3 regions of the Rhizobium sp. R339 genome follow, and region 1 is predicted to be linked to each of the others. Evidence: predicted binding sites of a transcription regulator. Region 1 holds the regulator's gene; each other region holds the start of a gene.

Region 1 (3,257 bases):
AGACGACGGAGGCGCTGCGCCAGTCTGGCCTTGCCCATATCATCGCCATATCGGGTCTCAATATGGCCTTGTCCGCTGGCATCTTCTTCGTCGGCTTTCGAATGCTGCTCAGCCTCTTTCCCGTCGTCGCCCAGGCCTATCCGACGAAGAAGATCGCCGCCGCCGGCGCGCTCCTTGCCGTCACGGCCTACTTCCTGATCTCCGGTTTCGCCGTCTCGGCCGAGCGCGCTTTCATCATGATGGCCGTGATGCTGATTGCCGTCTTCTTCGACCGGCCGTCGATCAGCCTGCGCAATGTCGCGCTGTCCGCGCTTGTCATTATCGCCATTTCGCCCTCCGAGGTGTTGGGCCCGAGCTTCCAGATGTCCTTTGCTGCGACATTGGCATTGGTTTCCGGGTATCAGATGTGGAAGGACCGGCGCGTCCGGGAAAACGCCTTTCTGAAATTGCCGATCATCAGGCCCATCGTTCCGGTGGCGGGGTTCTTCATCGGCGTCTTCCTGACCTCGCTGATCGGCGGCTTTTCGACCGCGCTGTTTTCGATCGAGCATTTTCATCGCCTGACCGCTTACGGCCTGCCGGCAAATCTCGCGACGATGCCGATCATCTCCTTCATCGTCATGCCGGCCGGGCTGCTGGCGATGCTGCTCATGCCTTTCGGCCTGGATGCCGTGCCCTGGAAGGTGGTTGGATTCGGCCTCGATCTGGTGATCGCGGTCGCAAAGACGGTTTCCGGCTGGGGCGGCGACATCGGGGTCGGACGGTTGCCCGGCTGGTACTTTGCAGTGGCTGTCGCCGGCTTCCTGCTCGTGACCCTGCTACGCACCCGGTTGCGGCATATCGGTGCTGCCGTCATTGCCGGCTCGACGCTTGTTTTGCTGCTTCTGCCGGCTCCTCGCGCCCCGGATCTGGTGATTTCGGAGGATGGCGCTCTGGTCGCGGTCGTGGAGGCGACCGCTATGGCTTCCAATCGCCCGAAGCCTTCGGATTTCATCTTCGATCAGTGGCAGCGAGCATTGGTCCTGCCCACGCATCATCCTCCGAAGATGCTGGAAGGCCCGGCGATTCCGGAAGGAGAAGATCGGCGCCTCAAGCTTTCCGCAGATCAGCAGGAGGAGGTGAGGACCGCGATGCAGGCCGCCGCAACGGGCGGCGAAACAAACCGCTTTTCCTGCGTCAAAAAGGCCTGGTGCATATCGCGGCTTGCCAGTGGAAAGGTCCTGACCGTCATCGACAATGCCGCCTATCTCGGTCCGGCCTGCGATGTGGGCAACATCGTCGTGACGTCGGTGCGGCTGCGCTTCGACCGTTGCCGCTCAGGCGCAATGCTTTTCACCGGAGAGACGCTCCGCAAGAGCGGTTCCGTCGAATTGCGCTTTACGGATGACGGTCCGCAAACCGTCACCGCATTCGGCCTGCTGTCGAGGCCATGGACGCGCCATCGCGCCTATGACTGGCGCACCGGCAATTTCGCCGAATCCGGCGTAATCGATGTCAGTGATAGCGGCGGATGAGACCGACGAGCTTGCCCTGAACCTTGACGCGATCAGGCCCGAAGATACGGGTCTCGTAAGCCGGGTTGGCCGCTTCCAGGGCGATCGATGCGCCCTTGCGGCGGAAACGCTTCAGCGTCGCTTCCTCGTCGTCGACGAGCGCGACGACAATGTCGCCGGGATTGGCGGTGCTGCCGTTGCGAATGATCACGGTGTCGCCGTCGAAGATGCCGGCATCGATCATCGAATCGCCTTTGACCTCGAGCGCATAATGCTCGCCATTGCCGAGCATATCGGCTGGAACGACGATGTCGTGGGTGTTGTTCTGGATCGCCGAGATCGGAACGCCGGCGGCGATGCGGCCCATGACCGGCACCGAAACCGAGTTGCCGTTATCGGCAACGGGCTTTGCTGGAGCGGGCGCGGCCACAGGCTGGGGCTTGCCGAGGCTGCCTTCGATGACGCTCGGCGAAAAGCCGCGCCGGGGCTGGATGCTGGGGCTGTAGGCTTCCGGAAGCTTGATGACCTCAAGGGCGCGAGCGCGATTCGGTAGGCGGCGAATGAAGCCGCGCTCCTCGAGCGCCGTGATCAGCCGGTGAATGCCGGACTTGGAAGCCAGATCCAGGGCATCCTTCATCTCGTCGAAAGACGGCGGAACGCCGGATTCCTTCATGCGCTCATGAATGAAAAGGAGAAGCTCCTGTTGTTTGCGCGTGAGCATCGACGTCAGACCCCGTGATTGAAACAAATCCAGAACAGACACTATATGTTCCATATGTGTTCCGCAAGTAGCTAAATTTCCGTAAAACTTGGCTCCAACTCGTTGAGATTTTTATTTTCATTCGCCGGATCGCCGGGCAGGCCTTGAATTGAGATGAGCACTGGCGCACATCTCTAGCTGTTTCGGGAGGGGATATCATGAACAGGCATTCCGCCAACCCGCATCCGCTGGATCACTTGGTGCTGCCCGTCGTCAATATCGATCTGGCGCGAGAGAGGCTCGGCAAGCTCGGCTTCACCGTCGCCGCCGATGCGCGCCATCCCTTCGGGACGGAGAATGCCTGCGTCTTCTTTGCCGACAAGACCTATCTGGAGCCGCTCGGGGTAGCGAGCGTCGAGGAGAGCGAGGCATCGGCGCGGAAGGGCAATGTGTTTATCGCCCGCAACCAAGCTTTCCGCTTCCGCTGCGGCGATGAGGGGCTTTCGGCGGTGGCTTTCGGCACTGCGGATGCTGGCCGAGATCATCATAACTTCGTTGGCAAGGCATCGAGCGCCGGTGAAATGCTGCAGTTCAGCCGGCCGATGACGATGCCGGATGGATCTGAAAGCATCGCCGGCTTCAAGCTCGCCTTTGCCGCTGACCTGCGCGCACCTGACTTCTTCCTCTTCAGTGTCGAGCGTATCAGTCCGCTCCCGGCAGATCGCGGCGCGCTGGAGGCGCATGCAAATGGCGTCACAGGCATTGCCGAGGTGGCGCTTAGCGCGCCGGACGCTGCGGCATTCGGAACTTTCGTCGGCCTTGCCGCGGGACAATCGGCGATCGAGAAAACCGGCTTCGGCGTGAAGATCGCGGCGTCGAATGCAAAGATCAACCTGATGACGCCGGAAGGGCTGGAAGCTTATTTTGAGATCGCCGTTTCGCACGCCGAACGCGGCCTGCGCGGGCGGGCCGTCCTCTTCAATGTCGCCGATCTTGCCGTGACAGAAGCGCATTTGGCTGCTAACGGGGTGACCTACACGCGCAAGAACAATCGCATTCTGGTG
Region 2 (3,257 bases), on a different contig from region 1:
CGTATTCTCCAGCGCTTCCGGCAGGTCGGCAAAAAGCTTGGCCATCTCGGCGCGGCTTTTCAGATAATGATCCGGGGTCAGGCGAAAGCGGCTGTCGTCGGAAACGATGGCGTTGTGCGCGACCGCCATCAGCGCATCATGGGCATCGTAATCGTCGCGCGTCGGGAAGAAGGCCTCGTTGGTCGCCACCAGCGGCAAGTCGTGCGCATAGGCAAGCCCGACGATCTTCTGTTCATGCCGCTTGTCATAGGTGCCGTGGCGCTGCAGCTCGACATAGAGCCTGTCGCCGAAGAGGCGCTTCAGCATGAGCAGTCGAGCTTCCGCCTGGGCGGCATGGCCTTCCTTAATCGCCGCGTCGACCGGTCCGGTGAGCGCACCGGTCAGGGCGATCAGCCCCTCGGTGCCCGCCTCCTCCAGCCATGACGCGCGGATATGGATGGCCTGATTGCCCTCGCCGCCGAGATAGGCGCGACTGACGAGATCGACCAGCCGTTCGTAACCGGCCTCCGTAGCGGCGAGAAGAACGATCGACGGCAGCTTGATCAGCGCCTGCTGGCCGCCGCGCTTTTCCGTTTCCAGCCCGTCTTCCATGTCGATCGAGACCTGGCAGCCGATGATCGGCTGCAGGCCCTCGTCCATCGCCTTCTGAGAGAATTCCAGTGCGATGAACAGATTGTTGGTATCGGTTATGGCGATCGCCGGCTGGCTGTCGCCGGTCGCCTTGTAGAGGATCTTCTTGAGAGGCAGCGCGCCCTCGAGGAGCGAATAGGCGGAGTGGACCCTCAGGTGGATGAAGCCCGGCGTGCCGCCGGTCGCCTCAGCCGTAGAACCTTTTGCCGTTTCCGCCATGACATGCCTTCCCAATCACCCGAATGAATCGGACGCATTGTCGGCATTGAGGGCGATGATGTCCAGAAGAAGTCCCGCGTCCGGACCGCATGGCTGCCATGCGATCCCCTGAAAACTTTAGATGGCGATGACGATCAGCGAGAAGCTGGCAACGAACATTGCGATGGAGGTGAATGCTGCGATATCACGGATCATGTCAGTCATTTGGCTCTCCTTTACTCGTTATGTTTTTAATTTGTTCCATCTATGTTCTGATGTCAACAGGAATCTTTTCCTTCATGCTTGCGTTTGAAAAAATCCCGTGAGGCGCGTGCGAATCAGCTTTGCTCAGCCCTGGTGTGAGAGTGCCCTCGTCAACCGGCTCGGTGTCTCGACTGAAAACCGGTCCGCGCTGATCATCTGACAGCTGCGACCTCACTCGCGATTTTGTTCTTCTTATGTTCTCTCTGCCGTGTTACATGCATAACGGATGAGTCAGGGGAAGACGACAATGCTCGACACCACGATGCTGAACAACTTCATCGTAGAGGCCAAGGCCGCCACCTATGTCGGCGATGGTGTGCCTCGCCTGCCCTGCCGGCCGGGCTCTCACGATATCGGATACGAACGCGGCGACTGGCGCTATCTCGACAGCTATTTCGGCAGCACCGATTTCGCCGGACAGGAGGTGGTGTGGTTCGGCGACGAACCCGTATGGGCGATGAACTATTTCGGCTGCGTCATCGCCCCTGACCTCATCGATGGGAGCGCGGCCGGGACGGTGATCAGGGCAGCTCTCTCGGCAATGTATCGGCAAGGCCGGTTTCTCGGCGGCATGGAATTCGATCATCCGCTCGGCCGCTATATCGACCGCAGCGAAGGCGGCTGCGACCGCTTCAGCGGCCATGAATGCATCATGGTCGACGGCCGAAAATCCTATGTTCTCGATTATCGCGGCGGGCTGGTCATCCCTTGATCCCAGACTCAGAAGTCGACGATCTTCCCGTCGGAGATCGTCACGCGCCGATCCATGCGCCGGGCAAGCTCGTGGTTGTGGGTGGCGATGAGAGCTGCAAGGCCCGACTGGCGCACCAGCGCCTCCAGCGCATCGAAGACGTAGCTTGCCGTTTCCGGGTCTAGATTGCCGGTCGGCTCGTCGGCCAGAAGCAGGGTCGGCGCATTGGCGACGGCGCGGGCGATTGCGACGCGCTGCTGTTCGCCGCCGGAAAGTTCGCCAGGGCGATGGGCGCCTCGGTGGCCGATGCGCATGTAATCGAGAAGCTGGCCGGCCCGCTCTCCGGCTTCCTTCCAGGACAGCCCGGCGATCAGTTGCGGCATCATGATGTTCTCAAGTGCGGAAAATTCCGGCAGCAGGTGGTGGAACTGGTAGACGAAGCCGATTTCGCTACGGCGGATCGCGGTGCGTTTCTCATCGCTCAGGCCATCACAGGCATGGCCGTTGATGTTGACTTCACCGCCGTCGGGATGCTCCAGCAGACCGGCGATATGTAGCAGCGTCGATTTGCCGGTGCCGGAGGGAGCGACGAGAGCGACGATCTCGCCCTTCGACATCGAAAAATCCGCGCCCTTCAGGATCGGGAGCAGCGTATCGCCCTGCCCGTAATGGCGCTCGACGCCGGTAAGCTTGAGAACGACGTTGCGTTTCATGAAGGCGGCATTCCTTATTCGTAGCGCAGGGCCTGCACCGGATCGAGCCTGGAGGCGCGCCAGGCCGGGAAGATGGTCGCGATGAAAGAGAGCGTCAGTGCCATGACGACGATCGAGATCGTTTCGCTGAGATCCATCTCCGCCGGCAGCTGACTGAGGAAATAGACCTGCGGATTGAAGATTACTTCGCCCGAGACCCACGAGAAAAACTGACGGATGGATTCGATGTTGACGCAGACGAGCACGCCGAGCAGCACGCCGGCAATGGTGCCGACGATACCGATCGCCGCCCCGGTCATGAAGAAGATGCGCATGATCGCACCGGCGCTGGCGCCCATCGTGCGCAGGATGGCAATATCGCTGCCCTTGTCTTTCACTAGCATGATGAGGCCGGAGATGATGTTCAGCGCCGCCACCAGCACGATCAGCGTCAGGATCATGAACATGACGTTGCGCTCGACCTGCAGCGCCGAAAAGAAGGTCTGGTTGCGCTGGCGCCAGTCGGTCAGGTTGATCTGGCGACCTGCCGCCTCCACGACCTTGGGTTTCAGCGTGTCGATATCGTCGGGGTGATCGACGAAAAGCTCTATCGACTGCACCAACCCCTCGGCATTGAAAAAGAGCTGCGATTCTTCCAGCGGCATGAAGATGATCGAGGAATCATATTCCGACATGCCGATCTCGAAGAGGCCGGAGATTTTGTAGGACTTGACGCGCGGGCTGACGCCCATCGGCGTAATGTCACCATCCGGTGACGTCAG
Region 3 (3,257 bases), on a different contig from region 1:
CCCGGTCGCGCGGGTTCTGCGCGAAGCGAAGGGCGGCCAGCATGTCCTTCACATGCGCGCTGTCGAGAAATTTCAGCCCGCCGAACTTGACGAAGGGAATGTTGCGCCGGGTCAGCTCGACCTCCAGCGGCCCGCTGTGATGCGAGGCGCGGAAAAGCACGGCCTGCTGCTTGAGCTTGAGGCCCTCCTCGCGATTGTCGAGAACCTTGTCGGCGACATAGCGCGCCTGCTCAGCCTCATCGCGCACATTGACGAGGCGCGGCCGCTCGGCCGATTGCCGCTCGGTCCAGAGGTTCTTGGTGAAACGCTCCGCGGCGAGATCGATGACGGCGTTGGCCGCCGCCAGGATCGGCTGCGTCGAGCGGTAGTTGCGGTCGAGCGTGACGATATTGGCGGCCGGGCTGAAGGATGCGGGAAAATCGAGGATGTTGCGCACCGTCGCCGCACGGAAGGAATAGATCGACTGGGCATCGTCGCCGACGACGGTCAGTCCCTGGCCTTGTGGCTTCAGCGCCATCAGGATCGAGGCCTGCAGCCTGTTCGTATCCTGGTATTCGTCGACGAGCACATGGTCGAAACGGCTGCCGATATCCTCGGCGATCACGCTCTCGCCCACCATCTGCGCCCAGTAGAGCAGGAGGTCGTCGTAATCGAGCACGTTCTGGCTCTGCTTGGCCTCGACGTAGCAGGCGAAAAGCTCACGCAGCTGTTTCTCCCAGGCCGCGCACCAGGGGAACGCGTCGCGCAGCACGAGGTCGAGCGCCGTCTCCGAATTCACCGCCCTGGAATAGATGGCAAGGCAGGTGCCCTTGGCCGGAAAGCGGCTTTCCGTCTTGGAGAAGCCGAGATCGTGCCGGATGAGGTTCATCAGGTCGGCGCTGTCTTCGCGGTCGTGGATGGTAAAATCGGGATCGAGGCCGATCTGCTTGTTATAGTCGCGCAGCAGCCGCGCGCCGATGCCGTGGAAGGTGCCGGACCAGTTGAGCGCGTCGGCCATGACGCCGGCATTCGGCCCCAGCACATCGCGGCAGATGCGCTCGACCCGCCGCGCCATCTCGGCGGCGGCCCGGCGCGAGAATGTCATCAGCAGGATGCGGCGGGGATCGGCGCCTTTGACGATGAGATGGGCGACCCGGTGCGCCAGCGTGTTCGTCTTGCCGGAACCGGCGCCGGCAATGACCAGCAGCGGCCCGGCAATATGGCTGCCGTCGGTGAGCGTGCCATGCTCTACAGCCATGCGCTGCTGGGGATTGAGCTTTTCGAGGTACATCCAGCCGTCCGGTCGGGCTCCCGCAGAATCACCGGGAAAGATTAGATGTTCCTTGAATGTTCGCGATTTCAGCCTCTGTCAAGCGCCGCTGTGTCTGGAGCGAGTTTCAGTCGGGGAAATCCGGTCCGACCTCGCGCCGCACCAGTTTGAGGCTGCGATCCGGCTGCAGAATATAGGTCTCCTCCACGCGCTGGCCGCTCTCGTTGTAGAACTGATTGTAGACGGCGCTGCCGATGGGCGACTTGGTGAGCTTCGTGCGCGGCTGGCCGCCATAGGTGATGCTGCCGGGAATGGGTTCCAGCGCCGGGCTGTCGGCCGAAGAGCAGCCGGCCAGCAATGCTACGGCAAACAAGGCGGACAGAAGCACTTTCATCGTCGTCATCTCTCTCTGACTGCAGTGAGATATGGAAACAGCCACAGTTTCCGCCAAGGAGGTAACCCGTCGTCCGTGCGGAATCGCGCTCATATCCCCGCATTGACAAGGGAACCAAAGCGCCGCCCTGGGGGTTGTCATGCCGGATCTAAATGCTGGAGACCACCATGCAGCTCATTCTTCGCCTCTGGGCAGCGAGCCTGATAACAGGTTGCGGCGTCTTTGCCGGCTCCGCCTATGCCGCCCTGGAAACGACCGGCGCGGAGTATTCGGCTCTGCCGAAGGATCAGATCGCCCTCAACGAATATACCGGAACGCCCGCCTGCGATCAGATGGAACCGCACTATCTGCCGTCCTTCATCCGCGCGGCGGATGGCACCATCATCGGTGTCGGTTATGTCGAGGTGGAGAGCGAGGGCGGCACAGCCTGCTGAAATAGAGGCCGGCTCGGACGAGGCTCGCCTGCGTTTCCGGTGACGAGCCTCTCACCATCATCATGATGGCTGGGTGTTTCCTATCGAAGCATCCGCGTCAGGTGCAACGCCTTTTGACCCAAAACCCGGCACCTCATCGATGCAGGGTTAAGTGAAAATTAAACAATGTATCGTTCCGGCACGCTTTTATTCAGCGAGAGCCGGAAATCCTGCTAAACCGCTAATGCAGCTTCAGCTTCGCCTCTTCGGCCGCCGCCAGGAATTCGGCTCTCGCCTCTTCCACGCTTTTGCGCCCGTCGAGCGCTGCCCGGCAGGTGCTGCGAGCCTTGATATAATGCAGCCCGCGCGCGCTCGGCCAGAGATCCGCCAGGCATTTCAGGGCATCGAACGGCCCGTTGACGGTTCTGAGGTCGGTGTCTTCGAAACCGACCTTGACCGGGTCGTTCCATTTTTCAGTTGCCATCGACGCTCCTCCGCGATTTTCGACAGAACTAAGATGCCGCGCCTTCCCATTCTTCAAGGGAGACGCCGCCATGATAGGCATTCTAGCGAGATTTTTGCGGTCAACAATGGTGAATCGTTCGTTGCCGATGAGACGAAATATCAGCCTGCGGAAGGTGGTCGTCGGCGTTTGCATGCCAAAAGGAATTTTTCGCGGGTCGCACATGAGTTGTATGGCGCCGGCGCGCTGCCACCACTACCATGTGCGGGAAAGCTGAGGGCTCGACATGGGTTTCGATCGAATATGGATCCAGGCTGCTTTTCTCTGCTCGGCGCTGGCCATGCCGGGCCTCGGTCACGGCGCAGAGGCGTCCCCACAAGAGGCGTTCTTGACCCGCATTTCTACCGAGATCGTTCCAAGAATGCAGCGGGAATATCTGCGGGCTACCCTGCGCCGGTACGGTGAAGGCACGGTGATAGATCTTGCTGCCTACGCTTGGTCGGAGAACTTTGAGCGGTGGTATATCGAAGGCATGTTCGATGGGACGACTGCATGGCCTCACAAATCAATTCCAGGTGAGGAGCTGGTAACCGGAGAAGTGTTCGAGCTGTGGCAGTTTTCGCCGTTCGTACCCTATTATCTCGAGGTAACCGAAATTCCCGACTGCCCTGCAACGCTGTCCGATTCCTGCGGATGGGTGCCCCTCACCCTAACCCTCTCCCCGTAAACGGGGCGAGG

What was found. Region 1 encodes LexA, which represses DNA repair genes until DNA is damaged. Its sites were predicted from a motif close to TGTTCNNNNTGTGTTCNG; they were not measured.
Region 2: the regulator LexA is predicted to act here: its motif matches at 1,086-1,103, upstream of ATY76_RS24345 (DUF5680 domain-containing protein).
Region 3: the regulator LexA is predicted to act here: its motif matches at 1,317-1,334, upstream of ATY76_RS21815 (ATP-dependent helicase).

What each region holds. Positions count from the first base shown of each region.
Region 1 is NZ_LOKV01000003.1:154,698-157,954, reverse strand. It holds gene ATY76_RS07430 (ComEC/Rec2 family competence protein) at 1-1,514, shown strand, start outside; gene lexA (transcriptional repressor LexA) at 1,495-2,214, opposite strand; gene ATY76_RS07420 (VOC family protein) at 2,412-3,257, shown strand, end outside.
Region 2 is NZ_LOKV01000024.1:298,971-302,227, reverse strand. It holds gene dnaE (DNA polymerase III subunit alpha) at 1-849, opposite strand, end outside; gene ATY76_RS24345 (DUF5680 domain-containing protein) at 1,340-1,804, shown strand; gene ATY76_RS24340 (ABC transporter ATP-binding protein) at 1,813-2,496, opposite strand; gene ATY76_RS24335 (lipoprotein-releasing ABC transporter permease subunit) at 2,511-3,257, opposite strand, start outside.
Region 3 is NZ_LOKV01000023.1:519,393-522,649, forward strand. It holds gene ATY76_RS21815 (ATP-dependent helicase) at 1-1,270, opposite strand, end outside; gene ATY76_RS21820 (membrane lipoprotein lipid attachment site-containing protein) at 1,377-1,643, opposite strand; gene ATY76_RS21825 (hypothetical protein) at 1,811-2,077, shown strand; gene ATY76_RS21830 (DUF982 domain-containing protein) at 2,298-2,540, opposite strand; gene ATY76_RS21835 (hypothetical protein) at 2,806-3,246, shown strand.